Regions from separate parts of the Isoptericola sp. NPDC055063 genome, predicted to be linked through region 2. Evidence: predicted binding sites of a transcription regulator. Region 2 holds the regulator's gene; each other region holds the start of a gene.

Region 1 (7,331 bases), on a different contig from region 2:
GCGGCTGGACGCGCGCCGGGCTGGTCGGCATCCTCCTCGTCAGCGCGACGACCGTCACCACGCGGGTGGTCCTCGAGCGCCGAGCACGCGCCCGCGGACGCCGCCCGCGCGAGACGGGGAGCGGGTGGCCCACCCTCCTCGGGGCCGTCGTCGCGGCCTGGTTCCTGGCCGCACGCTTCGGCGGTCCGACCGCCGACCCCACGTTCTTCGTCACCCCCGAGCACGTCTCGCGGGTGGTGGCCCGGCTCGGCGAGGCCGGCGAGATCGCCCGTACGGAGGTCGCGCCCGTCGCGGGCAGCGTGCCGATCGGCCTGCTCGCGGTGGGAGGCACCCTCCTCGTGCTCCTCCTCGCCGACGCGATCGCCGGTGCTCTGCGGCGGCCCGCCGGCGCGGGCCTGCCGCTCCTGGCCCTCTGGGCGCCTCCCCTCGTCCTGACCGGGCGGGTGCCGTGGGGCGTGTTCGTGGTGACCGTGACCGCCCTCCTGCTGCTCCTGACCATCGACGGCCCTCTCGCGGCGCGGTCCCGGCGCCAGGAACGCACCCCCGGCCCGGTGCGCCGCGCCGAGCGCTCCCGCGCCGTGGCCACGACGGCGGCCGCGACGGCACTCGCCGTGGTGGCGGGCCTCGTCGGCAGCGCGTCGGCCGCCCTCCCGGGCGGGCCCACCGGCTGGTACCGCGCCTTCACGACGACCGGCGACACGATCCGCCTCGCCGAGGACCTCGACATCCTGCGCAGCCTCACCGAGCGGTCGAGCTCCGTGGTGCTCACGTACGACACCGGGTCCGACGCCGACGTCGGCCCGCTGCGCAGCTACACCGCCACCGCCTTCGACGGGCGTCGCTGGCAGCGCGGGGAGGAGCGCGCCGGCCGCGACTTCGGCGCCGACGACGTCCTGTGGCCCGACGACCCGCCCTCCGGGAAGAGCACCGTCCGCTCGGTGGCCCTCGAGGTCGGCGAGCTGCGGGACGACAAGCTCCCCCTCACCATCGACCCCCGTGCGGTGGACGCCGGCGACGCGGGCGGGAGCTGGGGCTACGACCCGATCCGCGACGAGGTCGTGGGCGGGCTCACCGGTGCCGGCGACTCGTACACGCTCACCGTGCACGAGCGCGACCTGACCCCCGACCGGCTGCGGGACGCCCCCGCCGCCGACCTCGACCCGATCTACACCCAGGTGCCCGACACGGCCCACGCGGGCGACGTCGAGGAGGCGGCCCGCGACGTCGTCGACGACGCCGACACCGTGTACGACCAGGCCGTGGCCCTCCAGCGCTGGCTGCGCGACCCGACCCGGTTCACCTACTCGACCACCATCCCGCGCGGCGGCACCGGCGACCCCGTCTGGGACTTCCTGCAGAACCGCACGGGGTACTGCATCCAGTTCGCCACGACGATGGTGGTCATGGCCCGGTCCCTCGGGATCCCGGCGCGCATCGCCGTCGGTTACCTGCCCGGCGACCGCACCGGCGACACCACCTGGCAGATCACCGGGCAGGACTCGCACGCCTGGCCGGAGATCTACTTCCCCGGTTCGGGTTGGGTGCGGTTCGAGCCCACGCCGGCCCAGCAGACCGGGAGCGCGCCCGCGTACACGACGCCGCGCGTGCAGGGTCAGCCGGCGCCCGCGCCGACGTCCGGCGACCTCCGGGACCACCGGCCCACCAGCGACTCGACGGCGACGGACGAAGCCACACCCACGGCCTCCACGGCGGTGTCGGCGACGCCGATCGTCGACACCGGGCTCCCCGCCTGGGTGTGGATCACGGCCGGCTCCCTCATCGTCCTGCTCGCCGGCGGGCTGGTGCTCCTCCTGGCGCGTCGACGACGGGCCTCGCAGGACCTGGACCCGGAGCTGGCGTGGCAGCAGGTGCTCGGCGCCCTCGCGTCCGAGGGGGTCCGCCTCCCGCCGGACACGACGCTCCGCCGGGCGCCCGAGGTGATCTCCTCGGCGGTGACCACCCGGTCCGGCCGGTCCCTGACTCCCGAGGTGCTCGCGGACCTGACCGTGCTGGCCGGGGCGGCCGAGCAGAGCCGGTACGCGCGCGACCCCGACGCCCCCGCGCAGGACGAGCTGGAGCGCCTCACCGACGCCGTCACCGCCGGGCTCGGCGAGACGCTCGGCGCGCGCTGACGACCGCCGGGGACTGACGGGGACCGGAGACACGGGACACGAGGCCCGGAGATCGAGCACAGGCGCCCGCACACACGGGCCTGCACACACGGGCCTGAAGCCCACGGAGCCGGCACACCCCGTGCCGGAGCCCCAGGGCCGGAGACATGCAGGAGCAGGGCCGAAGGCATGCAGGAGCCCGGCCGGTCGTTGGACCGGTCGGGCTCCTGCGGTGTTCAGGTGGGCCGCGGTGCCGGACGCCGGGGGTCCGCCCCGGTCACCCGGCGCCTCCCTCGGCGCCGGGCCTCAGCGCCCCTGGTCGCGACGACGCTCCCAGCGCTCCTCGAGCCGGGAGAGGAAGCCTTCCTTCTTCGCCGCCGGCGCGGGTCGAGGGGCCGGCTGACCGGTGCGGGCCCGGTCAGGATTGGACGTCGGGTCGATCGTGCCGTCGGGGCGGACGACGCCCGTGGGGCCGGACTTCGACCGGCGGGGAGCGGCGAACGCATACGCGACCCCGGCGAACATGAGGACGAAGCCGGCGACGCCGACCCAGGCCTCCGAGCTCGCGGCACCGAGCACGAGAAGCAACAGCCCCGCGACGACTCCTACGCCGGCCAGGACATACCGCAGGGGCGACCGGCGGCGCGCCTGCTGCAGGGTGTTGGCCAGACGGGGGTCGTCGCTGCTCAGCGCGCGCTCCATCTGCTCCAGCACTCGCTGCTCGTACTCGGACAGTGGCATCGAGTCCCCCCGGGTCTCGCGGTGGAACGGTAACCCCCTCAGGATATGCCTGCGCTGCCCGGCGCGGTAGTCGGCGAGGGTGAACCCCGACCCCGACCCGAGCCGGCGCCGAGCGTGATCGCCGAGCTCCCGAACCGCTCCCGCACCGCGTCGAGCGCCAGCTCGGCCTCGCGCCGCGCCTCCTGCCGCGGATCTACGGCCTCGTCGAGGGTCACCTGCTCCGCCAGACCGGACCTGACCTGCAGGTTCTCTCCGCGGACACCGACCAGCCGGACGGGCAGCCCGCGAAGGTCCGCGGCGCGCAGGAGCTCTCGCGCGACGAGATGGATCTCCCGGGCGACGTCCGTGGGCCCGTCGAGGGTGCGGGACCGGGTCAGCGTGCGGAAGTCGCTGGTGCGCACCTTGACGGCGACGGTGCGCGCGACGACGCCCTGGTGGCGCATCCTGGCGGCGACTCGGTCCGCGAGAAGCAGCATCCGGTGCTCCACCTCGCCCAGGTCCCACAGGTCGCGCTCGAACGTGGTCTCGGCCCCCACGCTGCGCTCCTCGTGCCCGGGGACGACGGGCCGCGGGTCCCGTCCCCAGGCCAGGTCGTGCAGGTGCGCGCCGGCCACCGACCCGACGGCCGCCTGGAGGGTGGGCACGTCGGTGTCCGCGAGCTCGGCGACCGAGGTGATGCCCCACCGGGCGAGCGCTGCCTCCGTCTTCTCCCCCACGCCCCACAGCGCGCCGACGGGCAGCGTGCGCAGGAAGGGCACCGTGGCGCCTGCCGGCACCAGCAGCATCCCGTCGGGCTTGGCGTGGGTCGAGGCGAGCTTCGCGACGAACTTGTTCTGCGCGACGCCGACCGAGCACGTGATCCCGTGCTCCGCGCGGACCTGCTCGCGCAGCCGGGCACCGATCTCCGTCGGAGCCCCGAGGCGACGCCGCGCCCCGCTCACGTCGAGGAAGGCCTCGTCGACCGAGATGCGCTCCACCAGGGGCGTGATGGTGGAGAGCAGCTCCATGACCGACTCCGACACGTCGTGGTACAGCCGGTGGTCCGGCGGCACCACGACGGCCTGCGGGCACAGCCGCAGGGCGGCCGGCATCGACATCGCCGAGCGGACCCCGAACGCGCGCGCCTCGTAGGTCGCGGCGAGGACGACACCCCGCTCGCGGCCCCCCACGATCACGGGTCTCCCGCGGAGCTCCGGCCGGCGCACGAGCTCGCAGGACGCGAAGAACGCGTCCATGTCGACGTGCAGCACGGACGTACCCGACTCGTCCGAACCCCAGTCGCGGAACGCCTCGGCCGCCCGCGGGCCTCGGCTCACGACGCCGCCGGGGCGACCGCGAGCGGCCGGGCGAACCCGGCACGCGGGTCGACCAGCAGGCCGACCTCGTCGCGGAAGTCCTCCGCGCACGCGACCAGCTCGGCGGCGCGGTGCGCGTCGACCTCGGGCTCGAGCCCCGCCTCCACGGCGGCCCGCACCCGGGCGCCCGACGCGAAGTACCCGGACCAGGCGGCGAGGTCCGGCTCCACGAGCGCGAGCATGTCCCAGACGGAGCGGGCCCGCGAGCGTGCCGAGGGGCGGCCCCGCAGCGCGACGACCGCGGCCGCCGCGCGGAGCGCCGCGAGGTGGGCGTGCACGAAGCGGTCCGCCGGGTCCGACGCCGTCGACGCCTGCGCGAGCTCGGCGTCCGAGCGGTCCAGCAGGCTGACCACCTCGGGGCTCGGGGGCAGCACCCCCACGCCGACCGGGCCACGACCGCCCGGCGTCCTGGCAGATCCCGTACGAGCCGACATCCTGCACCTCCCGTGCTCCGCGGCCTTCCCCGCGTCCGACCCAAGTGTCGAACACCTGTTCGATTTCTGTCAACCGCCGGGCCGAGGCCCGGCGCCGGCCGCCGAGCGGGGAGACTGGGACCCATGTCCCGCACCTCCCGAGGCGGCTCCCGCCCCGACCGCCGGTCCGGCCGACGCCACCCAGCATCCTCCGACGTACCGACACTCCCCGACGGCGAGGTGCCGATCGACACCGGCACGGCCCGGGTCGAGCGCGACCCCGACCACCCCGACCGCGTGACGCTGCACGTCAACGGCGTGCCGAGCTCCGCCCTCGACCTCGCCGACCCCGGCTTCCTCGCCTTCGAGTACATGCAGCAGATTGCCGCGGTCCTGGCCGGGCTCCCCGACGGCCCGCTCCGCGTGCTGCACCTCGGGGCGGCTGGGTGCGCGCTCGCCCGGCACGTCGAGCACGAGCGGCCCGACTCGCGCCAGCTCGGCGTCGACGTCGATGCCCGCCTGCTCGAGCTCGTCCGGGGGTGGTTCGCGCTGCCGCGGGCGCCCCGGCTGCGGCTGCGGGCGGACGACGCGGGCCACGCCCTGGCGTCCCTCGCACCGGAGTCGTTCGACGTCGTCGTGCGCGACGTCTTCGCCGGCGACCGCACCCCCGACCACCTGGCCGACGCCGGCTTCGCCGCCGCCGCGCACCGGGTGCTGCGACCGGGCGGCGTGCTGCTGGCGAACTGCGCGGACCGGCCCCCGCTGCACCTCGCGCGCCGCGAGGTCGGGCACCTGGCGGCCGCGTTCGGCCCCGACGCGGTGCAGGACGGCCGGGTCGGGGTGCTCGCCGAGCACGCCATCCTCAAGGGGCGCCGCTACGGCAACGTGGTCCTCGTGGCCGTGCGGCCCGAGCCCGAGGAGGACGACGGTGCCGGGGCACCCCCGACGGCGCCCGACCTGGACGATGCCGCGCTCGCGCGCCGCCTGCGCAGCCTGCCCGTGCCCGCGCGGCTCCTGGTCGGGGACGAGCTGGCCCGGTTCGCCGGCGCCTGAAGGCCCCCGCGCACGACGACGGCCGCGCCCCCACGCCGGGACGCGGCCGTCGTCAGACGTGCCGGGGACTCAGAGCGGGACGACCTGCTCCGCCTGCGGACCCTTGGGGCCCTGGGTGATCTCGAACTCGACCCGCTGGGCCTCGTCGAGGGAGCGGTACCCCTGCGACTGGATCGCGGAGTAGTGCACGAAGACGTCGGCACCGCCGTCGTCCTGGGCGATGAAGCCGTAGCCCTTCTCGGAGTTGAACCACTTCACAGAACCTTGCGCCATGCTGATCCTTCGACCTTCCGTCACAACGGTCACGGGCACACCGGGCGGCCACCCGTCGCTGCACAGGCCGCCGCCGCGGTTCCTGCGAGGAACGCCTCTGCAACGCGGTCAGTGTGGCACGGACCACACCGTCGTGCCACGGATATGCCGCGCAACGACCATTGCGGGCGTCAGTCGTCGTCGCGCTGGGCCAGGAACCTCTCGAACTCGGCGCCGAGCTCCTCGGCCGTGGGCAGCGGCGCCTGCTCGGCGAGCAGGCTCGGGCGGCCCACCGACCGCGTGAAGGCGTCGTACTGCTCCTCGAGCGCCCGGACGACGGCCTTGACCTCGGTGGACTCCCCGACCTGCTTCTCCACCTCGATCGTCGCGTCGGCCGCGGCCTCGGCCAGGAGGCCGGTCGCCAGGTCGAGACCCGTGGCGCGCTCCACGTGCCGCAGCGCCACCACCGCGGCCGGGGCGTAGCGCGACTGCGCCAGGTAGTGCGGCACGTGGACGGTGAACCCGATCGCGTCGTGCCCTGCCTCGCCGAGGCGGTACTCCAGCAGCGCGGCCAGCGAGCCCGGGACGCGCACGGTCCCGAAGAACGACGTGTAGTCCTCGACCAGGCCCGGCCGCGTGCCGTGTGCCGTCAGGGAGAGCGGCCGCGTGTGCGGCACGCCCATCGGGATGCCGTGGAAGCCGACCGTCAGCGAGACGTCGAACCGCTCCACGAGCCCCTTCACCGCCGCGACGACGCGCTCCCACTGCAGGTCCGGCTCGGAGCCGTGCAGCAGCAGGAAGCCCGTCCCCTCCCGGTCCGCCACGTGGTCGAGCACGAGGAACGGCTCGTCGTACGACGACCACCGGTCGGCGTCGAAGGTCATCCCGACCCGCTTGGAGCGGTAGTCCAGCAGCCGGTCGACGTCGAACGTCACGAGGCGGGTGGTGGTCAGCTCGTCGGTGACGTGGTCCACGGCGATCTCGGCCGCGGAGCCGGCGTCGACGAACCCGTCGAGGGCGTGCAGCAGCACGGGTCCGTCGCCGGTCGACGGGGCGTCGGGCCCACGGCGGGGCAGGACGCGCTCGACGGCGGCCTCGTCGACCTCGTAGATGCTCTGCGGGTCCAGCAACGGTGTCCTCCTCGGGTTCCGGCTCGCGCCGGCGGGCTCGCGCCCGCAGGAGTGACAACCGTCCCGCCGCCAGGATCCTTCCCGGCCGTCGGCACCGCCGTCGCACCGTGCCGCGGTGGCCCGCGGTCAGCGGCGCGGCAGGCGCACCACGGTGACGAAGAAGTCGTCGATCTGGCGGACCACCTGGATGAACCGGTCGAAGTCCACCGGCTTGGTCACGTACGCGTTCGCGTGCAGCGAGTACGAGCGGAGCACGTCCTCCTCCGCCTCCGAGGT
Region 2 (7,331 bases):
ACCTCCGGGCGCAGCGTCACCGGCCTCGAGGACGAGGTGCTCGACCTCGACGCCCTGCAGGCCGCCGACGGCGAGGACGGCGACGGCACGCTCGCGGCCTCGACGCTCTCCGGCGAGGGAGCCCTGCTCGCGTCGCTGGCCGCACGCCGCACCGGCCGGATGACCGACATCGTCGCGACCATCCAGGGCGAGCAGGACCGGATCATCCGCGCCGAGCTCGCAGGCGCGCTCGTCGTGCAGGGCGGGCCGGGGACGGGCAAGACGGCCGTCGCGCTGCACCGCGCCGCCTACCTGCTGTACGCGCACCGCCGCGTCCTGGAGCGCAGCGGCGTGCTGCTGGTCGGCCCGAGCCGCGCGTTCCTGCGCTACATCGACCAGGTGCTGCCCTCGCTCGGCGAGACCGGCGTGGTGGCCACGACCGTCGGCGAGCTGCTCCCCGGCATCCGGGCCACCGCCGTCGACGGCCCCGCGGCCACCGAGATCAAGGGCCGCCTCCTGTGGCGGGAGGTCGTGCGCCGTGCGGTACGCGCCCGCGAGCGCGTCCCCGAGCGCGACGTGCGGTTCCGGCTCGAGGGCTACGACCTCGTCGTGCGCCGCCGCGACGTGCGCGACGCGATCGCGCGCGCCCGCCGCACCCACAAGCCGCACAACGAGGCCCGCGCGTCGTTCGTGCGCGACATGCTCGCCCGCCTGGTCGACCAGTACCGGGCCGCGGCGGACACCGAGCTCGCGCCCGAGGACGTCGCGATGGTCACGGAGGACCTGCGCTCGCACCGCGACGTGCGGGTGGCGCTCAACCTCGCGTGGTTCCCGATCTCGCCCGAGAAGCTCGTCGCCGACCTCTTCGCGAAGCCCCACCGGCTCGCCGAGGCCGCCCCCGAGCTGTCCGCCCGCGAGCGGGCGACGCTGCGGCGTGAGCCCGACGCGCCGTGGACCGAGGCCGACGTCCCCCTGCTCGACGAGGCCGCCGAGCTGCTCGGCGAGGACGGCTCCATCGCTCGCGCCGAGGCGAAGGCCCGCGCCGCGGAGCGCGCGGCCGAGCTCGAGTACGCCCGCTCGGTGCTCGAGTCGACCGGCGCCGGCGGCGGCCTCGTGGACGCCGAGACCCTGGCGTCCCGCTTCGAGTCGACCGGGCCGCGCCTGACGACGGCCGAGCGCGCCGCCGAGGACCGCACGTGGACCTACGGGCACGTCGTGGTCGACGAGGCGCAGGAGCTGTCCCCCATGGCCTGGCGCATGCTCGTGCGACGGGTGCCGACCCGCTCGATGACGATCGTCGGGGACGTCGCCCAGACGTCGTCCGCGGCGGGGGCGCGGTCCTGGGGCCAGGCCCTCGGCCCCGTGCTCGGCGACTCCTGGCGGCTCGAGGAGCTGACCGTGAGCTACCGCACGCCGGCCGCTGTCGCCGACGCCGCGCAGCGCATGGCGGCCGCCGCCGGGCTGCCGACGTCGCCCCTCACGGCGGCCCGCGAGGTGCCCGGCGCGCTGGAGCTGGCACGGGTCACGCCCTCCGGGGCGGCGCGCCCCGTGCTCGTCCAGGCGGTCCGCGACCAGGTGGCCGCGCTGGCGGCCGAGTTCGTGGGGCCGGACGGCGCGGGCCGCGTCGCCGTCGTCGCGGCCGCGCAGCAGGTCGCCGCGCTGCGCGAGGCCGTCGAGGCGATCCTCCCCGAGGCCCTCGGCCGCGCCGAGGCGGACCGCCTCCTCGCCCAGAGGCCGGAGGACGCCCAGGTGGTCGTGCTCGACCCGCGGGAGACGAAGGGTCTCGAGTTCGACGCCGTCGTGCTGGTCGAGCCGGTCGCCGTCACGGGCGGCCCCGGCGGGGCCTCCGACCTCTACGTGGCGATGACGCGGCCCACCCAGCGCCTCGTCGTCGTGCACGAGCAGCCGCTGCCCGCGGGGATCGTGGAGCTCGCCGCGGCGTGACGCCGGACGTGACGCCGGAATGGTGAGACGCGTTTGTGGGCGTGGTGCCGCGGGGCGCACCATGGCCTCGTGCTGCGAGCCCTCCTTCTCGAGAACGTCCACCCTGTCGCTGCCCAGAATCTTCGTGATGCGGGCATCGAGGTCGTCACGCGCCCCGGCGCGCTCGACGAGGCCGAGCTGATCGAGTCCCTCGCGGACTTCCAGATCCTCGGCATCCGGTCCAAGACCACCGTGACCCGCAAGGTCCTCCAGAGCGTGCCCGGCCTGCAGGCCGTCGGCACCTTCTCCATCGGGACCAACCAGATCGACCTCGAGGCCGCCGCGGCCCACGGGGTCGCGGTGTTCAACGCGCCCTACTCCAACACGCGCTCCGTGGTGGAGCTCGCGATCTCCGAGATCATCGCGCTGACCCGACGCCTCACCGTGCGCGACAAGTCGCTGCACGACGGCGTGTGGGACAAGACCGCGGAGGGCTCGCACGAGGTGCGCGGTCGCACGCTCGGCATCATCGGGTACGGGAACATCGGCTCCCAGCTGTCGGTCCTCGCCGAGAACCTCGGCATGCGGGTCGTCTTCTACGACACCGCCGAGAAGCTCGCGCTGGGCAACGCCCACCGCGTCGAGACGATCGAGGAGCTGCTCGCCGAGGCCGACGCCGTGACGATCCACGTCGACGGGCGCCCCGGCAACGCGGGCCTCTTCGGCGCGGACCTGTTCGCGGGGATGAAGCCGGGCGCGATCTTCCTCAACCTCTCGCGCGGGTTCGTGGTCGACGTCGAGGCCCTGCGGCAGCACATCCTGTCCGGCCACCTGGGCGGCGCCGCCGTCGACGTCTTCCCCACCGAGCCGAAGAAGCGCGGTGACGGGTTCACCTCCCCGCTGCGCGGCCTGCCGAACGTCATCCTCACGCCGCACGTCGGCGGCTCCACGGAGGAGGCGCAGGAGGCCATCGGAGAGTTCGTGTCGAAGAAGCTCCGCGACTTCATGGCGACCGGGTCCACCACCCTGTCCGTCAACCTGCCGAACCTGCAGCTCGCGCACACCGGCGTGGGCCGCATCATGCTGCTGCACCGCAACGTCCCGGGCGTCCTCGCCGCGGTGAACCAGGTCTTCGCGGACCACGGCGCCAACATCGAGGCGCAGATGCTCGCCACCCGCGGCGAGGTCGGCTACGTCGTCACGGACATCTCCGACGTCACCCAGCGCGGCGCGTCGGCCAAGCTGCAGGCCATGCCGTCCACGATCCGCCTGCGCATCCGCGACGCCTTCGAGCGGCCCGAGTTCCCGCCCGGCCCCGCCGCGGGCTGACGCGACGGGCACACCCGCCGACACGCGCCGAGGGCGTCCCCGGGACTCCGGGGACGCCCTCGCGTCGTGGTGGGACCGGCCCGCTCAGCCGGACTTGCGGCGGAACATCTTCTGCACCGGGCCGGAGGTCTCCGAGCCGTGCACCTGGCCGGTGTTGCCGTCCTTGCCGGCGGTCGGGTGGCTGGCGGCGTTCTTCCGCTCCAGCGCCTCCCGGAAGCGCGCCTTCGTGTCCTCGCTGGGCTTGGCCGCCCTGGAGTCGTCCGTCGTCATCACGATCACCTCGTCGTCGTCGGGGTGGACGTGCTCGCACGGCGGACCGCGCAGCACCTGGTGCCGTCCAGCATGCTCCACCCCCGCGCGTCGCGCCAAGGGCATTTCGCCCGGAGCGGGCGAACCCGGCGCCGCGAGGCGGCTCGGGGACCCCGGGAGGGGCCTCGCCTCAGCGCGACGCGTCCCGGCCGGCGACCGCGGGCTCGGCGCCACCCGTCTCGACGTCCTCGTCCTGCCCCGCGTCCTCGGCCCGCGCCTCGCGCTCCGCCCGCAGGGACGTGATCGCGCTCTCGAAGTCCTCCAGGGACTCGAATGACTGGTACACGCTCGCGAATCGCAGGTAGGCGACCTCGTCCAGCTCGCGCAGGGGCCCGAGGATGGCCAGCCCGACCTCGTTCGCCTCGATCTCGGGGCGGCCCGACGCACGCAGCGTCTCCTCGACCCGTTGCGCCAGCAGAGCCAGGTCGTCGGAGCTCACGGGCCGGCCCTGGCACGCCTTGCGCACGCCCGCGACCACCTTGTCGCGGCTGAACGGCTCGGTCACGCCGGAACGCTTGGCGACCGACAGGCTCGCCGTCTCGATCGTGGTGAAGCGGCGCTGGCACGCCGGGCACTGCCGCCGTCGGCGGATCGACGAACCGTCGTCGGAGGTGCGCGAGTCGATGACTCGCGAGTCCTCGTGGCGGCAGAACGGGCAGTGCATCGCTGGTCTCCTGCGCTCGGCTCCGGACCGGCGCCCGGCTGCCCGACAAGGTATGCGGGACGCCGCGCCCGGCGCAAGCAGGGTCCATCCTCGCATCTTCGCGGCGCCGGGTCGTGCCGCGCGCCCTCAGTCCTCGGGCAGGAGCACCACCTGACCGGCCTGCAGCTCCGCCGTCGTGAGGCCGTTCAGCTGGCGGAGGTCCGCGACGACGTCGCGCAGGTCCTCGCCCGAGTCCCGGACCGCGCGGGCGTACTGCCACAGCGTCTCGCCCGGCTGGACCGTGTGGAGCCGGACCTCCACGCCCGACCCGGGAGCGTCCGCCACCGCGCGCTGGCCGACCAGGCCCGCGCCGACGAGGACGAGAAGGACGAGCGCGGCGACCACGACACGCCCGCGTCGCGTGAGCCGGAGGCCGCCGAGCCCGAGGAACCCCGGAGCTTCGGTGGTGCTGGGCGCGTTCTGCATCGTCCTACCTCCGGTTCACGTCGCGTCGCCGCCGGTCGGGCGACTGCCGTCGAACAGCCGTTCGTCGAACACCTGTACGTCGAACGGCTGTACTAGGTGTACCACGTCACGACGACACGGTCGAGGCCTGATCGAACAGATGTTTGATGTCGGGCCGGAACTGGCCTAGAGTGACCAGCAGCGCGATGGAAGGTTTGTCGGATTTCATCGGCCCGTCAGCGGGCCGCGCCCCTGCAGGACGGAGAACGCGATGACCAGCGGACGGGACCACGCCCCGGCGTCCACGACGGTTGCCACGCCGTGGCCGGCGCAGCAGGAGACCCCTGAGGACACGTCGACAGCGGAGACGGCGCTCGCCTCGGTGAGCGAGATCGCCCCGGCGGCCGACCGGCTCACGCCGCGCCAGCGCCGTGTGCTCGAGACGATCCGCCGCTCCGTCGAGGACCGCGGCTACCCCCCGACCATGCGGGAGATCGGCGAGGCCGTGGGTCTCGCCAGCCCCTCGTCCGTCAAGCATCAGCTGACGACGCTGGAGCGCAAGGGCTTCCTGCGCCGTGACCCGAACCGGCCCCGCGCGATCGAGGTCGTCGACCCCGAGGCACCCGCCGCGACCGACGGCGGGACCCCGGCGTTCGCGCCGCGCACCCCGGGGTTCGCCGCCGGCTCGGTCGCGGGCTCCGACGCACAGCCCGCCGAGGCCCCGTCCTACGTCCCGCTCGTGGGCCGGATCGCGGCGGGCGGCCCGATCCTCGCCGAGCAGGTCGTCGAGGACGTCTTCCCGCTCCCCCGCCAGGTCGTGGGCGACGGCGAGCTGTTCCTGCTCAAGGTGGCGGGCGACTCGATGGTCGACGCGGCCATCTGCGACGGCGACTGGGTGGTCGTCCGCAGCCAGCCGGTCGCGGAGAACGGCGAGGTCGTCGCCGCCATGATCGACGGCGAGGCGACGGTCAAGACGTTCAAGCAGTCCGGCGGGCACACGTGGCTCATGCCGCAGAATGCCGCCTACTCCCCCATCCCGGGCGACGACGCCCAGGTGCTCGGCCGGGTGGTGGCCGTGCTCCGCAGCCTCTGAGCGCGACGCCGCACCCCGACGGCGCGACGAACCCCCGGCCCGTGCGGGCCGGGGGTTAGTCGCGTCAGGGCCGCGTCGCGGGTCAGAACCCGAGCCGGCGCTGCACCTCGCGCATGCCCTCGGCCGACGCCCGCAGGCCGGCGACCTCGTCGTCGGACAGCGGGGTGTCGATCGTCTCCGCCACGCCGCGCCGGTCCACCAGGGACGGCACCGAGAGGCAGACGTCGCTGATGCCGTAGAAGCCGTCCAGGCGGGACGACACGTTCATCACGCGGTGCTCGTCGTTCAGGACCGCCTCGATGATGCGGGTGGCTGCCAGGCCCACGGCGTAGTTGGTGGCCCCCTTGCCGGCGATGACCCGGTAGGCCGACTCCACGACGTCCGTGGCGATCCGGTGCCGGGCGGGCTCGTCGAGCGGCGGCCGACCACGGAAGGGGCGCCAGTCCAGCAGCGGCACCCCGGCGATCGTCGCCGAGCTCCACAGCACGATCTCCGAGTCGCCGTGCTCGCCCGCGATGTTCGCGTGCACGTTGCCGACCGCGACCCCGCAGTGGCGGGCGAGCGCGTCGCGCAGCCGGGAGGAGTCCAGGACCGTGCCGCTGCCGAACACCCGCTCGGCCGGCAGGCCGCTGATCTCCTGCGCCGCGTACGTCACCACGTCGACGGGGTTGGTCACCATGAGGTAGATCGCGTCCGGCGCGACCTCCAGCAGCCGCGGCAGGATCGTGCGGGTGAGGCCCACCGTCGCCTCGGCCAGGTCCAGGCGACTCTGGCCCGGCTTCTGCTTGGCGCCGGCGGTGACGGCCACGACGTCGGCTCCGCGGCACACCTCGACGTCGTCGGAGCCTTCGATCTCCGCCTGCGGGATGAACATGCTCCCGTGCCTCAGGTCGAGGACCTCGGCCTCGACCTTGGCGCGGTTGACGTCCATCAGGGCGATGGAGCGTGCCGCCCCTCGGGCGAGCGCTGCGTACGCGAGGGTGGAGCCCACCGCGCCGGCGCCGACGATCGCGAGCTTGGTCGTGCTGCGTGTGCCGTCCACGCGCCCAGGCTAGGTGTCCAGCCGCCGCAGCGCAGCACGGACCAGCTCGCCGTCGGTCGTGGGCCAGAAGTCTGGCATCGACCGCGTCAGGAACGACCCGTAGCGGGCCGTCGCGAGGCGCGGGTCGAGGACCGCGACCACGCCGCGATCGTCCCCCGTGCGCACGAGGCGTCCCGCCCCCTGGGCCAGCAGGAGGGCGGCGTGCGTGGCCGAGACCTGCATGAACCCGTTCCCGCCCGCCTGCTCGACCGAGCGGGCCCGCGCGGCCTTCACCGGATCGTCGGGGCGCGGGAACGGGATCCGGTCGACGAGCACGAGCTGGCAGCTGGGCCCGGGGACGTCCACGCCCTGCCAGAGCGAGAGGGTGCCGAAGAGGCACGTGGCCGGGTCGTCCGCGAACGCCTTCACGAGGGTGGGCAGCTGGTCGTCGCCCTGGCACAGGATCGGCACGTCGAGCCGCTCGCGCATCGCCTCGGCCGCCGCGACCGCCGCGCGCCGGGACGAGAACAGCCCGAGGGTGCGGCCGCCGGCCGCCTTGACGAGCCCCG
Region 3 (7,331 bases), on a different contig from region 2:
CGTCGACGGACGCGACCGCGTAGCCGTCGGCCGCGTAGCGCCGGGCGTGCGTGGACTTGCCCGCGCCGGCGGGGCCGCACAGGAGGACGAGGGTCGGCACGGCCGAGACGCTACCCTCGCTGTCCATGCCGACGACGCCGAGGATGCAGTTCGACCCGCGCACGACGACGAACCCGCAGGTCCGCGCCGTCGGCCGGTGGCTCGGCCGCCTCAACGCGCGGCACCCGTGGAACCACAACGACCACTTCCACGGCTGGATCCTGCGCCGGCTGCCGCGACGCAGGCGACGCGCGCTCGACGTCGGGTGTGGCACGGGCGCGCTCGTCGACCGGCTACGCCGCTCCGGCGCCACCGTCGTCGGGCTCGACGCCGACGCCGCGATGGCCGAGGCGACCGCCGCGCGGTTCGCGGGAGACCCGGGCGTCAACGTGCGGCACGGCCGGTTCGAGGACGTCCCCGCCGACGGCTCGTTCGACGTCGTGACGATGGTCGCGTCGCTGCACCACATGGACCTGGAGCCCGCGCTGCGGCACGCCGCAGGGGTCGTCGCGCCGGGCGGCCGCCTGCTCGTGGTGGGGCTCGCGCGGATCGGCGCGCCGCGCGACCTCGCCGTCGACCTCGTGTCGTCGTTCGCCAACCCCGTGGTGGGGATGGTCAAGCACCCGCGGCCGGCCGCCGCGGGCGCCGGGGACGACGGGCCGCCCGTGCCGGTGCGCGACTCGCGCGAGACGTACGGCGAGGTCCGCGACACCGCGCGGCGCGTCCTGCCGGGCGCACGGTTCCGGCAGCGGCTGTTCTTCCGCTACACGCTCGAGTGGACGCGACCGTGACGGGTCCCATCACCCACGAACCCGCCGGGTACGCCTGCCCGTTCTGCGGCATCCAGCGGGGCCTCGTCGACGAGTGGAACCAGCCGTCCGACGTCGTCGCGGTGACGGAGCGCGCCTTCGCGCGCATCGCGCCGAAGTGGTGGCCGGACAACCCCGGCGGGGTCCTGGTGATCCCGCGGGTGCACGTCGAGAACCTCTACGCGCTCACGCCCGAGGACGGCGCGGCCGTCTGGGAGCTCACGCAGCGGGTCGCCGAGGCCATGCGCACGTCGTACGACTGCCCCGGCACCTCGATCCGCCAGCACAACGAGCCCGCGGGCGACCAGGACGTCTGGCACCTGCACGTCCACGTGCTCCCCCGCCACCCGGACGACCGCCTCTACCAACGGCACGACGACGCCCGCTGGGCCCCGCCCGCCGAGCGGGTGCCCTACGCCGCCGCGCTCCGGGAGGCGCTCGGCCTGCCGTACCGCCTGGACGCCTGACGGCCGGCACCTCGCCGCGTCGGTCAGAAGGGCGGGTCGCCGTCGTCCCGGGCCGGGACCATGTCTGGTGCCGGTCCCGGTCCGACCGTGTCGTCCGTCGACGGGACCGGGCGTTGCGCGGGCAGTTGCGCGGGCAGTTGCTCGGCGAGGTGCTGTGTCTCGGTGGCCCAGGCGTCGAGGTGGTCGAGGGTGTGGTCGGCGGATCCGGGCTCGGTGAGGTAGGTGCGGCCGCGGGGTGAGGTCCAGGCCAGGACGCCGGTGCCGGGCCGGCCGCCCGGCCGGTCGTGGAGGTGTTCGACGGTCCATCGGGACTCGTGCTTCAACGTGTGGTGACGGCGGCACAGTGCGGCGAGGTTGGTGGCGTCGGTGGTGCCGCCGTGCTCCCAGGCGGTGGTGTGGTCGAGGTCGCAGCGGCGTGCGGGGATGCGGCAGCCGGGGAACCGGCAGGTGAGGTCGCGTTGGGTGAGGAAGGCGCGTAGGTCGGCGGGCACGACGTAGGAGCGTCGGTCGACGGTGAGCATCGCGCCGGTGACGGGGTCGGTGAGCAGGCGTCGCAGGGTGGGGGCGCGGGCGGTGAGGTGGCGTGCGGTCTCCGCGTCGATGGGGATGGTGCCGTCCAGCAGGCCCGGACTCTCGCTGGTGCCGGTGAGGGTGGTGATCGGGACGGTCACGTGCACCACGGGCCGGACGGTGCGCGCCAGCGTGGCGAGCGGATCGGGCAGGTCCGGTAGGTCGTCTGGCAGACCTCGTGGTGCGGTCCCTGGTGCTGATCCTGGTGTCGTTTCCGGTGTGCTGTCCGGCGGCGTTCCCGGCAGGTTCTCCGGGCCGGCGGCTCCGCCTGTTGGCCCCGCGACGTCCGCGCGGTGCTCGTGCTCGTACGTGCTGTGCTCATCTGTCACGGGGTGGTCGTCGAGGAGGAGCGCGGCCAGGGTCGCGGCGCGCAGCTGCCCGATGCCGCGCGGGTCACCGGTCGTCTTCGCTCTCGTGGCGGTGCGGTGCAGGCGGTCGTAGACGGCGCGCGCGACGGGCGTCGGCAGGTGCGCGGTCAGCCAGGACATCCCGTCGGCGCCGTCGTCGACCCACACGTCCGCCTTCAGCGCGGCGGCCTGATGCCGCACCTCCGCCGGGACGGGGTGCAGGCGGTCGCGGGCGGCGCGGACGAGCGCGCCGAACCGTGCCGCCGTCATGCCGGGGGCCCGGCCCAGGACCGCGCGCTCGACCCGCCCCGCGACGCTCGGGGGCAGGCCTGCGACCGCGTCCGCCATCTTCGCGGCGTGCTGGTAGGAGATCGTCCCCGCGCACAACGCCTCCAGGGTGGCGATCGCCTTCGAGGCCAGGACGTCGGCGTCCGCGAGCCAGCCGGCCGCGACGTGCTCGCTCACCCCGAGCGCGCACGCGACCTCCGCGACCAGCGCCCGGTGCGCGACCGAACCACGTCGTTGCGTCGTCGCCGACGCGACCCGCTCCACCTCGACGTCGAGCAACGCCTCCGGCTCCACCCGCGCCGCCGCCAGCACCTGCCCGAGCGCGACCGTGCGCCGACCCGCCGCCGCGTTCACCGCCGCCTGCTCGTCCGCCGTCCGGTCCAGCGCAGCATCAAGCCGCGAAGCGGCGGTACTGGACGGGGTGGCCATACGAGCACTCAACCACCCGCCACCGACACCTCTTCGAACACACGTTCGCATCACGCATCCGGTCAGGCGACCAGTTGTTATAACGACATGACCTAGACTCCCGACATGCTCCCCTCCGCCGGCACGCCGCTGTACGCCCAGGTCGAGAACGCCCTCCTCGCTCGCTGGGGGGTCGACCTGCACCCGGGCGACCAGCTCCCCACGGAGGACGCCCTGGTGGAGCAGTTCGGCGTCAGCCGGATCACGGTGCGACGCGCCGTCCAGAACCTGGTGTCCCGGGGCCTGGTCGTCACGCGGCAGGGCCGCGGCACGTACGTCACGACGCCGCAGATCAGCCAGCCCCTCACCGCCCTGACCGGGTTCGTCGAGGACATGGAGCGTCACGGGCTGCCCACCCGCGCGCGGGTCCTCGCCGTCGAGGAAGTACCGGCGTCGGCCGAGGTGCGCGCCGCCCTCGACCTCCCCGTCGGGGCGACCGTGACTCACATCGACCGCGTCCGGCTGGCGGCGGGGCTCCCGATCTCCTTCGACCAGACCTACCTCCCCCCGGACCTCGGGCGGCTGGTGGCGCAGGACGACCTCGAGAACGAGCCGATCTTCACGCTCCTGGAGCAGCGGCACGGCACGCCGCTGGCCGAGGCGACGTATGCCCTGCGGGCGAGCGTCGCGGACCCGGTCGTGGCGCAGGCCCTCGACGTCCCCGAGGGCAGCGCGGTGCTCAGGATCGAGCGCACCTCGACGACGACGGGCGGCCGCCCGGTGGACTTCGAGGTGCTGCACTACCGCGGCGACACGATCACGTTCACCACCCGCCTCCCCCGCGCGGACACCGCGGCCGGGGGCACACCGTGACGCCCGACCAGTTCGCGGTGCTGCTGGTGGGATCCCTCGCGGCGGGCGCCCTGGGCAGCGCCCTGGGGATGGCCGGCGGGATCTTCGTCGTGCCGCTGCTGACCCTGTACGCCCACGCGTCGTTCCCCGTCGCCGTCGCGGTCGGCCTGGTCTCGGTGATCGCCTGCTCGTGCGCCGGCGCGCCCCAGTTCCTCGCCGCGGGGCTGACCAACCTCAGGCTCGCGGTCGTGCTCGAGTCCGCCACGGCCCTCGGGGCCGTGGCGGGCGTCTTCCTGGTCGGGTCGCTCCCCGAGTCCTTCCTGTACGGCGTCTTCGCGGCCGTCCTGCTGGTGTCGGCGGTCCAGATGCTCACGGGCCGGCGCGCCCGCCCGGCGGCGCCGTCCGTCCGGCGCGACCGCCTCGCCCTGGGCGCCACCTACACCGACCGCGACGGGTCGGCCGTCGCCTATCAGGTCGCCCGGCTGCCGCTCGGGATGACCTTCATGTTCGGCGCCGGGACGCTCTCGGCGCTCCTGGGCATCGGCAGCGGCGTGCTGAAGATCCCGGCGATGGACGCGGCCATGCGGCTGCCGATCAAGGTGTCGTCCGCGACCGCCAACCTCATGATCGGCGTCACCGCCTGCGGCGCCGCGGCCGCGTACCTCGTCTCGGGGACCCTCGACCTCGAGCTCGCTGCCCCCGTCGTCCTGGGCTCGGTCGCCGGCTCGGTCGTGGGCGCGCGCGTCCTGGTGCGGGTCGCGGGCCCAGGGCTCCGCCTCGTGTTCACCGCGGTGCTGCTCGCCCTGAGCGTGCCGATGGTCCTCCACGCCTGCGGGGTCGGCGGGGCGGGGCTGGCATGAGCGACGACACGACCCCCGCGGGCCACGACCGGGCTCTCGCCGGCCGCCTCGCGACCCTCATGCGCGGGGGCACCGCCGCGGCCGTGGCGCTCCTGGTCGTCGGCGTCGTCCTCCTCGCCGCCGGCGCCCGCCTGCCGTCGACGGTCGCCCTGACCGCCGGCTGCGCCGCCCTCGTCCTGCTGCCGCTCGTCCGGCTGGTGCTGATGCTCAGGCACTTCGCCCGCCGGTCGGACACGCCGTTCGTCGTCATCACCGCCCTCGTGATCGGTCTCGTCGTCGCCGGTGCGGCGGCCGGCCTCGTGGTCTAGCGGCGCCCGGCCACCCGGTCGACGTCCCGGTCGGCGTCGTCGGGCCGGGCCGCCGCGAGCCAGTCCACCAGCCCGCACACGGCGTCCCGGCAGCTGCCGCACCCGGTCGTCGCGCGGGTCGCGTGCACGACCTCGTCGGTGGTCGTCGCGCCGTCGGCGACGCACGACGCGACGTCGTGCTTGGTGACGCCGTTGCAGCGGCAGACCGTCGCGTCGTCGGGCATGTGCTCGGGGCTCGACGCCGCGGCCGCGACCGGCGCCACCGGCGTGAGCAGCAGGAACGCCGGGTCCGCCGGGACGGGCGTGCGGCGCGTGTAGGCGGCCGTGAGGTCCGCGGCCACGCGCGCGTCGCCGACGCACGTGGCGCCGACGAGCACCCCGTCCGCCACGACGGCCTCCACCCAGCGGCCGGCTGCCGGGTCGCCGAGCCGCACCACCCGCTCCCCCGCCACCGGCGCGCGCCCCGAGCCGCAGCGGCCCATCGCGACCACGCTCAGCGAACCCGCCTTGACCTTGACGACGTCGGTGCCACGGGTGTCGACGGCGGGGCCGGCCGCCGCGCCCGGCGCGCGGGAGGACAGCAGCGCGCCCAGCCGCACCGCCATCGACGGGCCTGCGCCGTCCCCGGGCAGGCGCAGGTGCTCCCGGGGGCCGGCGACCACCGGCGGCGCGGGGCGCGGCCGTGCAGCGAGCGCCACGAGGGCGTCCGCGAGGCGGCGCGCCTGGTCCCAGCCCTCGGCGACGAGCCCGCGGGAGCCCTCGGGCGGCTGCGCGCAGTCGCCCACGGCGAAGACGCGCGGGTCGGTGACGCTCGCCAGGTCCGGGCCGACGACGACGCCGCGGTCGACGGCGAGCCCGGCCAGCCGCGCGAGCGCCGTCTGGGGCGCGGTGCCGCACGCGAGGACCACCAGCCCGGCGCCGAGCGTCTCCCCCGGGTCGCCGGCCGCGCCGGCCAGGCGCACCCCGACGGCGCGCCCGCCCACGACCAGCACCTCACGTGGCCGGACGCCCGTGCGTACGGCCACCCCCGCCGCCTCGAGCGCGGCGCGCAGGACGGCGCCCGCCTCGTCGTCGAGCTGGCGGTCCATCGGGGTGCCGGCGCCGTGCACGAGCGTGGTGGGCAGGCCGCGCCCGGCGAGACCGAGGGCCACCTCCACGCCCAGCACCCCGCCGCCGACGACCACCGCGCGGGGGGCGTTCACCGTCGCGGCGACGATCTCCCGGGCGTCGTCGAGCGTGCGCAGCGCGTGCACGCCGGCGGGCAGGGTGCCCGGGTCGGTGCCGAGACCGGGCACGTCGGGCAGCCGCGCCGTGGCGCCGGTGGCGAGCACCAGGTGGTCGTAGGGGTGCAGGGTGCCGTCGTCGGCGAGCACGACGCGCGCGTCGCGGTCGACGGCCACCGCCGCCGTGCCTCGGCGCACGAGCGCGCGCCCGTCGTCGACCGCGGGCAGGGAGATCGCGGCGACGTCCGTGCGGCCCGCGACCACGTCGGACAGCAGCACCCGGTTGTACGGCTCGTAGGGCTCCGCGCCCAGCACGGTGACGTCGAGGGCGCCGTCCGCGTCGCGGCGGGCGAGCTCGTCGGCCAGCCGCGCGCCGACCATCCCGTGCCCCACGACGACGACGCGGCGCGGCAGCCGCAGCGGTTCCGTGCTCATGCGGGCACCCGCCTCTCGGAAACCACGGGGGCGTCGACGGCCGCGACGGACACCGCGCAGACCTTGAACTCGGGCATGGCGGAGACCGGATCGACGGCGTCGGTCGTGAGGCGGTTGACGCTGCCGGCGCCGCCCCAGTGGAACGGCACGAAGACGGTGTCCGGGCGGACGGCGTCGGTCCAGCGCGCGGTGAGCTCGACGACGCCGCGGGACGACGCGAGGCGGACCGGCGCTCCGTCCTCCACCCCCACGCGCGTGGCGAGCAGCGGGTGCAGCTCCGCGTACGGCTCGGGCACCAGCCGCTCCAGCTCGGGCACCCGGCGGGTCTGGGCGCCGGACTGGTAGTGCTGCAGCACCCGCCCGGTGACGAGGTAGGTGGGCGCGTCCGGCCGCACGTCGTCGGCCGGGCCCGCGTGGTCCACCGCGATCATCCGGGCCCGACCGTCCGGCGTCGCGAACCGGTCGAGGAACATCCGCGGCGTCCCGGGGTGCGCCTCCGCCCACCTGTCAGCGGGGATGGCGGGGCAGGGCCAGTACAGCCCGGCGCCGCCGGCGGCCTCGTGCGCGTCGATGCGGGCGTGGCTGAGCCCGGAGTAGTCGGCGACGCCGCCGGCCGACGCCCACGCCAGCTCGTCGAAGACCTCGTCCGGCGCGACGGGGAACGTCACGTCCGAGCCCAGCCGCCGGGCCAGCTCGGCGAGGATCCACAGCTCGGAGCGCGCCTC
Region 4 (7,331 bases), on a different contig from region 2:
GCGCGCTCACCTACAGCGCCCGGCCGCAGCCCGACGCCGCCGACGTCACCATCACCACGACGCGGGCCGCGCTCCCTGCCCTCGCGGGAGGTCTGGACCCGGCGCGGCTGGCCGCGGCGGGCATCGAGGTCTCGGGCGACACGGCCGCGCTGGCGAAGGTGCACGGCATCCTCGACCCGGGCGACCCGGACTTCGCCATCGTCACGCCGTGAGCTGAGGGTCCCTGACCTCAGGGACCGCCACCCCCGGGACGAGGGGGCGGGCGGGGAGCAGCCGGTCGACGCCGACGATGAGCAGCCCGAGCACGTAGAAGGCGCCGCCGTAGACCACCAGGTTGATCCCCAGCCCGCCCCACCCGAGGGCGTCGAGGTCGATGAAGCCGTACGGGTACGCGCTGCCCGGGCTGAGCTGGCCGCGCAGCAGGATGAATCCGAAGTACAGCACCGGGAACAGCATCCACAGCCCCGCGTGGCGCAGGCGGGCGCGGCGGTGCGGGTCGAGCAGCAGGAAGTCCAGGACGACGGCGATCGGCAGCGCCCGGTGCTCCACCTGCCCGTCGGTCAGGCCGAGGAAGACGGCGGGCGCGTCCGGCGACTCGGGCGCGAGGACCAGCCACGCGACCAGGCCCGTGATCGCGGCGGCCAGGGTCACCAGCCCCTTCGCCCACACCGGCGGCTGCTCCCGGCGCAGCAGCGTCGCGACGCCCGCCCATCCGAACACCGCCACCGCGAGGAAGCTGGTCAGGTTGGTGAAGTACACGAAGCCCTCGACGTCGCCGTCGCGCCAGATGGCGCGCGTGCCGACGAGGCCGAGGACGGCGACGAAGAGCCGGAACAGGCCGACGATCACGAACATGGGCGTAGTGAACCAGACCGGGCGGCCACGGCGGCACGTCGTCCTCGGGGCTCGTCCTCAGAAGACCAGGATCGCGACCAGCCCGGCGAGGCCGAGCAGCGCCGTCCCCGCGCACATGACCACGATCCGCCGCCCGTGCCGCAGCCGCGGCTCCTCGGCGCCCAGGTGCCTTGCCGTGTGGTGCGCGTGCCGCCGGGCGAACCACCACAGCGGCGGCGTGAGGACGAGGCCGACCGCGGCGGCGAGCGCGAACGACGACAGCCCGTCGACGCCCGGCAGCGTCTGCCACGCCACCGCGCAGGCGGCGGTGAACGACAGGAGGGTGCGCCGCCACGCGAGCGAGGTGCGCTCCACCTGCAGGCCCCGGTCTCGTTCGGGGCCGACGAGCGGCGGGTCCAGCGGCGGCTCGGCCATCGCGGTCAGTGCAGCAGCAGCGCGAGCAGCACGAGGATGCCCACGACGGTGATGGTCAGGACCAGCACGAACCCCGTGATCGCGCCGGGCAGCGGCCCGTGCTCCCGCATCGCGCGCTCGGAGCGGGCCCACTCCACCGCCGCGGCCACCGGCACGACGGCGCCCGCCACGAGCAGCACGACCGCCGCGGTGAGACGCAGGTGCGGCTCCATCGGCAGGTCCAGCGTCTCGAGCGCGGTGCCGCCCGCGATCAGCCCGAGGGCGGTGCGCAGCCACGCCAGGATCGTGCGCTCGTTGGCGAGGGAGAACCGCGGGTCGGGCTCCGTGCCCTGCTCGTAGACCCACCGGGGGAAGCGCTCGCGGCTCACGAGGCCCGAGCCTATCGACCGCCGCGGGGCACGTCGCGGCGACGGCGGCGTGGGGGCGGGCGTCGGGGGCGGTGGCTAGGTTCGGGCGCATGACCCTGCGCGCGGACTTCCTGGCCCTGCACCGCCCCGGCGACCCGCTCCTGCTGCCGAACGCCTGGGACGCCGGGTCGGCGCGCCTCCTCACCGCGCTCGGCTTCGCCGCCGTCGCGACGACGAGCAGCGGGTTCGCCGCGACGCTCGGCCGGCCCGACGGCGCGACCACCCGCGAGGAGACGCTCGCCCACGCCGGCGCGCTCGCGGCCGCCGTCGACGTGCCGGTGAGCGCCGACCTGGAGAACGGCTTCGCGGACTCCCCCGCGGGGGTGGCGGGCACCGTGACCGAGGCCCGCGGGACCGGCCTCGCGGGGTGCTCGGTCGAGGACGCCACCGGGCGCGCGGACCAGCCCCTCTACGCCCGGCCCGCCGCCGTCGAGCGCGTGGCCGCCGCGGCCGAGGCCGCGGGGGACCTGGTGCTCACGGCGCGCTGCGAGAACCACCTGCACGGCCGGGACGACCTCGCCGACACGATCGCGCGGCTCCAGGCCTACCAGGAGGCCGGCGCCGACGTGCTGTACGCGCCCGGGCTGCGCGACGCGGCCGCGATCGCGACCGTCTGCCGCGAGGTGGACCGGCCCGTCAACGCGCTGCTCGTCGCGGGCGGCCCGACGCCCGCCGAGCTGGCCGCCGCGGGGGTCGCGCGGGTCTCCGTCGGCGGCACGTTCGCCTGGAACGCCCTGTCCGCGCTGGTCGACGCCGCCCGCGAGCTCCAGGCCGGCGGCGTCGGGTTCCTCGACCGCACCGGCCCGGCGCGCGAGGTCATGCCGCGGGCGTTCCGGGGCTGACGCGCGCTCAGAGCGCGGCGGCGAACGCCCGCACCAGCGGGTGGATCGGGCGCCCGGCCGACGCCCCGATGTGCGGCTGGAAGAGGCTGGCCACGAAGAAGGGGTGGTCGGCGAGCTCGAGCACCTCCGCGCCGGCGTCGTCCGCGACGGCTCCCACGACGACGCCCACCGCCTCCAGCGCCGCGACGGCCTCCGCCGTCGGGGCATAGCCACAGAAGTGCATCCCGGCGAACGGCTCGCCCACCCACGACGCGAACCGCGTGCCCGGCACCGGCGTCACGACGCGCTCCTCGCCGTACAGCGAGCATGCGAGCGCCGCCACGACGTTGTCGTCGGCCTCGCCGTCGGACTCCGCGTGCGTCGCGGCCCTCCCCAGCAGGCTGCGCGTGAGCTCGACGACCGCGTACTGCATCCCGGCGCACGTGCCGAGGAACGGGATCCCGCCCTCCCGGGCGGCCGTGATCGCGCGCAGCACGGCCGCCTCGTCGGCGTACGGCGAGCCGGGCACGAGCCAGATCCCGTCGTACGCGCGCACGTCGAACGGTGTGTCGGTGGGCACCCACACGGCCTCCACGCCGAGCTCGTCCGCGAGGCGCGGGACGAGGGCGGCGAGCTCCCGGTGGCTGGTGTGGTCTCCGTGGTCGCCGAGCAGCGCGAGGGTCACGGCGCCACGGTAGCGCAGCCCGTTCCCCATGGTCAGGGCCCCATGGTCAGGGCCCCGCGGTCAGGGCACCAGGCGCTGGGTGATCACCGACCCCTCGGGCCCGTGCTGCACGCGCGCGAGCGCACCGTTCACCAGCGCGAGGTACGGCGGCACGTGCCCGCACTCGACGTCCGCGAGGATCGGGATCCCCAGGTCACCCAGGGCGTCGCGGGCGGCGTCGTGCAGGGTGAACCCCTCCGAGTCCGGCGCGTGCGTACGGCTGATCAGCACCGCGTTCGCCGCGTCGAACCAGCCCGCGTGCCGCATCGCCCACAGGGCCCGGCCGACCTCGAGCGCCTCCCACTCGAGGATGTCGAGGTACACGACCAGGCCCTCGGGCGCGTGCTCCGTCGCGAACCGGGCCACGTCGCCGTACGGCGTGCCCGCGAGCAGGGAGACGGTCTCCAGGCAGCCACCGATCAGCCGCCCCTGGACGTCCACGGGCGCGCCCGGGTCCTCGCCGTCGAGCCGCAGCCACGCGCCCTCCGCGTCGAGGGTCCAGGTGTGGACCTGCGGGTCCTGCTCCCAGTCGTCCCAGCCCGACGAGCGGTACCGCCGCGGCGAGCGCTGCACCAGCTGCCCGCCGTCCTGCGCCGAGGCGGCGACGTCCCACCAGCCGACGATGCCCTCCGGCACGTCGTAGGGCGTGTCCATGAGGTTCTGGCCGTGCAGCGTGGCGACCCCGGTGCGCAGGGTGAGCGGCAGCTGCAGCGTCGAGATGTCCGAGTACCCGACCAGCCACGTCGGGTCCGCGCCCAGCGCGTCCCAGTCGAGGCGGCCCAGCAGGTCCGTCGCCAGCTCCCCGCCCCACGGCGGCACGACGGCACGCACCGCCGGGTCGGTGAGCATCGCGGTGAGCTCCGCCGCGCGCAGGTCCGCCGGTGCGCTGACGACCCCGTCGCCCGACGGCGTGGCTCCCACCTGCACGTCGTAACCCTTCGCGCGCACGACGTCGACGGCGTGGTCCAGCCGCGGCAGCAGCGGGGCGGGCACGCCCGACGACGGCGCGGTCACGCCGATCGTGTCGCCGGGGCGCAGGGGGCGGGGGTAGCGGATCGTCATGACCGGACCTTGCCCGACCCGACGGCTCCGCGGCAACGGCATTCGGCGGCCGCGACGGTTGTCCACAGGCGGGGCATCGGGCCTGGTGCGAGGCGTGAACCTTCGCTAGGCTCGAACACGTGTTCGAGCCCTTCTCGAACCGCCGACCGACGACGAGGGGGTGAGGCGCGCATGTCCGCTGCGGTGCTCGACGGCGCGGTCGACGACCTTCCGGTCGTCACCACGCCCTGGGACGACGCGCTCTCCCCGCCCGGACCGACGACGGTGCACGACGTCTCGGCCGCCCTCGACGACGTGGCCCGCCTCCAGTCGCGGATCGACGCGCTGGAGGGCGAGAAGCTGCTCGCCGTGGAGCGCGCCCGGCGCGCAGCCGTGCGGTGCGAGCCCGACCTCCTGGCGGGCGAGGAGCTGCGGGTGCTGCGGGCGGGCACGGCGCGTCGGCACCAGCTCGCCCGGCGGGCGTTCGTCGCGGACGTCGCGACCACGCTGCGACTGAGCGAGCGGGAGGCGGACCACCTCGTCGAGACGGCGCAGACGCTCACCTCGTCGGGATCCGCGACGCTAACCGAGCTCCGCCGCGGCCGGATCGGGGCCCGCCACGCGACGGCGATGGCCGACGTCCTCGCCGACCTCCCCGACGCCCAGGCCCGCGCGGCCGTGCAGGCCGAGGCGCTGCCGCGGGCCGCGACGGCCACACCGGCCCAGTTCCGCGCCCACCTGCGCCGCGCCCGCGACCGCGCACACCCCGAGCCGTTCACGCTGCGGCACGCGAGGGCGGCGGCGAAGCGCGGCGTGTTCGTCGACCCCGCCGCCGACGGCATGGCCTGGCTCAGCGCCTACCTCCCCGCCACGACCGCCCACGCGGCCCACGACCGGCTGACGACGGCCGCTCGCACCGCCCGCGAGGCCGGCGACCCGCGCACGGTGGCCCAGCTCCGCGCCGACGCATACGCCGCCCTGCTACTGGCGGACGCCGCCCCCTCGGCCGCGGCGCGACCCGGGTCTGCGACCCCTGCCGTCACCGGCACCTCCGCAGGTGCGCAGCCCGGCGCAGGCCGTGCAGGCCGTGCAGGCGAGTCGGCGGGCGCGCCCGCGGGCGAGGCAACGGCGTGCCCCGTCCCGGACCTCGCCGACCATGCACGTCGGATCGTCCCCCGCGTGCAGATCACCGTGCCGGTGATGGCGCTGCTCGGCCGCTCCGAGGACGCCGCCGAGCTCACGGGTCACGGCGCGATCGACCCGGAGGTCGCGGCGTTCCTCACCGCCCGGGCGCCGTCGCTGCGCCGGCTGCTGGTCGACCCGGCGTCGGGCGAGCTGCTGTCCGCCGACCCCGGCACGTACACCGTCCCGGCGGCGCTGCGCGTCTACCTGGAGGCCCGCGACGGCACCTGCCGCTTCCCGGGCTGCACCCGCGCCGCCGCCCGCTGCGACGTCGACCACACCGTCGCGTGGGCCGACGGAGGGCGCACGACCGCGGACAACCTGGCTCATCTGTGCCGCCGACATCACGTGCTGAAGCACGAGACCCGCTGGCGGACGCGGCAGGAACCGGACGGCACCCTCGTGTGGACCTCACCGACCGGACGAGTCGCCCGCGACCCCGTCGCCGACCCCGTCGACCTCACCGGTCGGGAGCTGGTCCCACCGGAGCCGCCGGACCCACTGGGCTCAGCGGACCTACCAGGCTCAGCGGACCTACCAGGCTCGGCGGACTGGGCGCCGGAGCTGGGCGACCCACCGTTCTGAGCCGTCACCGCGCTCGGGTCGTGCCGTCAGAGCATCCCGCGCTCGCGGGCGACGGCGGCGGCCTCGGTGCGGGACTGCGTGCCCAGCTTGGTGTTGATGTGCGCCAGGTGGGACTTCACGGTGGCGACGGAGACGAACAGCTCGCGCGCGATGGCGTCGTTCGACCGGCCGGCGGCGACGAGGCGCAGCACCTCGAGCTCGCGGGCGCTGAGGGTCTCGCCCGGCGACCGCATACGGCCGAGCAGGCGACGCTGCACGTCGGCCCCGAGGGTGACCTCGCCGGCGGCGGCGGACCGGATGGCGCGGGCGAGCTCCTCGGTGGGCGCGTCCTTGAGCAGGTAGCCGGTGGCGCCGGCCTCGACGGCGGCGAGGATGTCGGCGTCGGTGCCGTAGGTGGTCACGACGAGCACGGGGGTACCGTGCCGGTGCACGACGGTGCCGGTCGCCTCCGCACCGCCGAGCCGGCTCCGCCCCGGGCCCGCGTCGCCGAACCTCAGGTCCAGCAGCACGACGTCCGCGCGGCCGCCGTCGTCGAGCCAGGCCAGGAGGTCCTCGGCGGTGCCGGTCTCGTGCACGACCCGCATGTCCGGCTGGCCGTCGACGACGGCGCGCAGCCCGGCGCGCACGACGGGGTGGTCGTCGGCGAGCACGACGTCGATCACGGGGCGTCCTCCGTCCTGTCCACGGGCAGCGTGACCGCCAGGGCGGTTCCCGCGCCCGGCGAGGTCTCGAGCGTGACGGTGCCACCCAGCTCGTGCGCGCGCGACCGGACGGAGGGCAGGCCGAAACCACGCCCGGACGCTCCCGCGGCGGTCGCGGCGACCTCCGGGTCGAACCCACGACCGTCGTCCACGACGTCGAGGGTGACGGTGTCCCGCTCGTACGTGAGCGTGAGGCGGGCGCGGCCGGCGCCCGAGTGCTGCACCACGTTCGCGAGCGCCGACTGGGCGACGCGCAGCAGCGCCGTCTCGACAGGCACGGGCAGCGGCCGCACGTCGCCGACGGTGTGCACGGACACGTCCAGCGGCTGCCGCTCGGCGACGCGACGCAGGGCCGCGACGAGGGTGGTGCGGTCGAGGTCGGGCGGCGTGAGGTCCTGCACGACGCGGCGCGCCTCGGCGAGGCTGTCGCGGGCGGCCCCGCGCGCCTGGTCGACGAGGTCGTGCGCCCTGTCGTCGTCGGTGCCGACGGCGTCGTCGGCGGCCCGCAGCAGGAGCTCGATGGCGGACAGCGACTGGGCGAGGGTGTCGTGGATGTCGCGCGCCAGGCGCGCCCGCTCGTCGGTGACGGCCCGGTCCCGCT

Evidence for each region. The regulator LexA, encoded in region 2, represses DNA repair genes until DNA is damaged. The targets are predictions, from matches to a motif close to TCGAACANNTGTTCGA.
Region 1: the regulator LexA is predicted to act here: its motif matches at 4,689-4,704, upstream of ACWF41_RS21290 (SAV_6107 family HEPN domain-containing protein).
Region 3: the regulator LexA is predicted to act here: its motif matches at 2,983-2,998, upstream of ACWF41_RS15365 (HNH endonuclease signature motif containing protein).
Region 4: the regulator LexA is predicted to act here: its motif matches at 4,395-4,410, upstream of ACWF41_RS03085 (HNH endonuclease signature motif containing protein).

Annotation. Positions count from the first base shown of each region.
Region 1 covers NZ_JBSGUW010000025.1:5,647-12,977, forward strand. The annotation lists gene ACWF41_RS21275 (transglutaminase family protein) at 1-2,132, shown strand, start outside; gene ACWF41_RS21280 (DUF3040 domain-containing protein) at 2,418-2,852, opposite strand; gene dinB (DNA polymerase IV) at 2,891-4,168, opposite strand; gene ACWF41_RS21290 (SAV_6107 family HEPN domain-containing protein) at 4,165-4,641, opposite strand; gene ACWF41_RS21295 (spermidine synthase) at 4,861-5,673, shown strand; gene ACWF41_RS21300 (cold-shock protein) at 5,743-5,946, opposite strand; gene ACWF41_RS21305 (proteasome assembly chaperone family protein) at 6,117-7,055, opposite strand; partial or broken gene ACWF41_RS21310 (response regulator) at 7,182-7,331, opposite strand, start outside.
Region 2 covers NZ_JBSGUW010000006.1:261,676-269,006, reverse strand. The annotation lists gene ACWF41_RS09795 (HelD family protein) at 1-1,923, shown strand, start outside; gene serA (phosphoglycerate dehydrogenase) at 1,993-3,231, shown strand; gene ACWF41_RS09785 (DUF5302 domain-containing protein) at 3,316-3,501, opposite strand; gene nrdR (transcriptional regulator NrdR) at 3,671-4,204, opposite strand; gene ACWF41_RS09775 (LysM peptidoglycan-binding domain-containing protein) at 4,331-4,669, opposite strand; gene lexA (transcriptional repressor LexA) at 4,920-5,741, shown strand; gene ACWF41_RS09765 (L-lactate dehydrogenase) at 5,824-6,783, opposite strand; gene ACWF41_RS09760 (ATP-dependent DNA helicase) at 6,793-7,331, opposite strand, start outside.
Region 3 covers NZ_JBSGUW010000012.1:61,559-68,889, forward strand. The annotation lists gene ACWF41_RS15350 (AAA family ATPase) at 1-100, opposite strand, end outside; gene ACWF41_RS15355 (class I SAM-dependent methyltransferase) at 126-830, shown strand; gene ACWF41_RS15360 (HIT family protein) at 827-1,315, shown strand; gene ACWF41_RS15365 (HNH endonuclease signature motif containing protein) at 1,339-2,949, opposite strand; gene ACWF41_RS15370 (GntR family transcriptional regulator) at 3,055-3,801, shown strand; gene ACWF41_RS15375 (sulfite exporter TauE/SafE family protein) at 3,798-4,640, shown strand; gene ACWF41_RS15380 (hypothetical protein) at 4,637-4,948, shown strand; gene ACWF41_RS15385 (FAD-dependent oxidoreductase) at 4,945-6,606, opposite strand; gene ACWF41_RS15390 (molybdopterin oxidoreductase family protein) at 6,603-7,331, opposite strand, start outside.
Region 4 covers NZ_JBSGUW010000002.1:247,971-255,301, forward strand. The annotation lists gene ACWF41_RS03050 (alkyl/aryl-sulfatase) at 1-212, shown strand, start outside; gene ACWF41_RS03055 (Pr6Pr family membrane protein) at 202-855, opposite strand; gene ACWF41_RS03060 (DUF202 domain-containing protein) at 913-1,269, opposite strand; gene ACWF41_RS03065 (YidH family protein) at 1,275-1,637, opposite strand; gene ACWF41_RS03070 (isocitrate lyase/PEP mutase family protein) at 1,727-2,518, shown strand; gene ACWF41_RS03075 (glutamine amidotransferase-related protein) at 2,526-3,182, opposite strand; gene ACWF41_RS03080 (S66 family peptidase) at 3,243-4,283, opposite strand; gene ACWF41_RS03085 (HNH endonuclease signature motif containing protein) at 4,455-6,029, shown strand; gene ACWF41_RS03090 (LuxR C-terminal-related transcriptional regulator) at 6,056-6,691, opposite strand; gene ACWF41_RS03095 (sensor histidine kinase) at 6,688-7,331, opposite strand, start outside.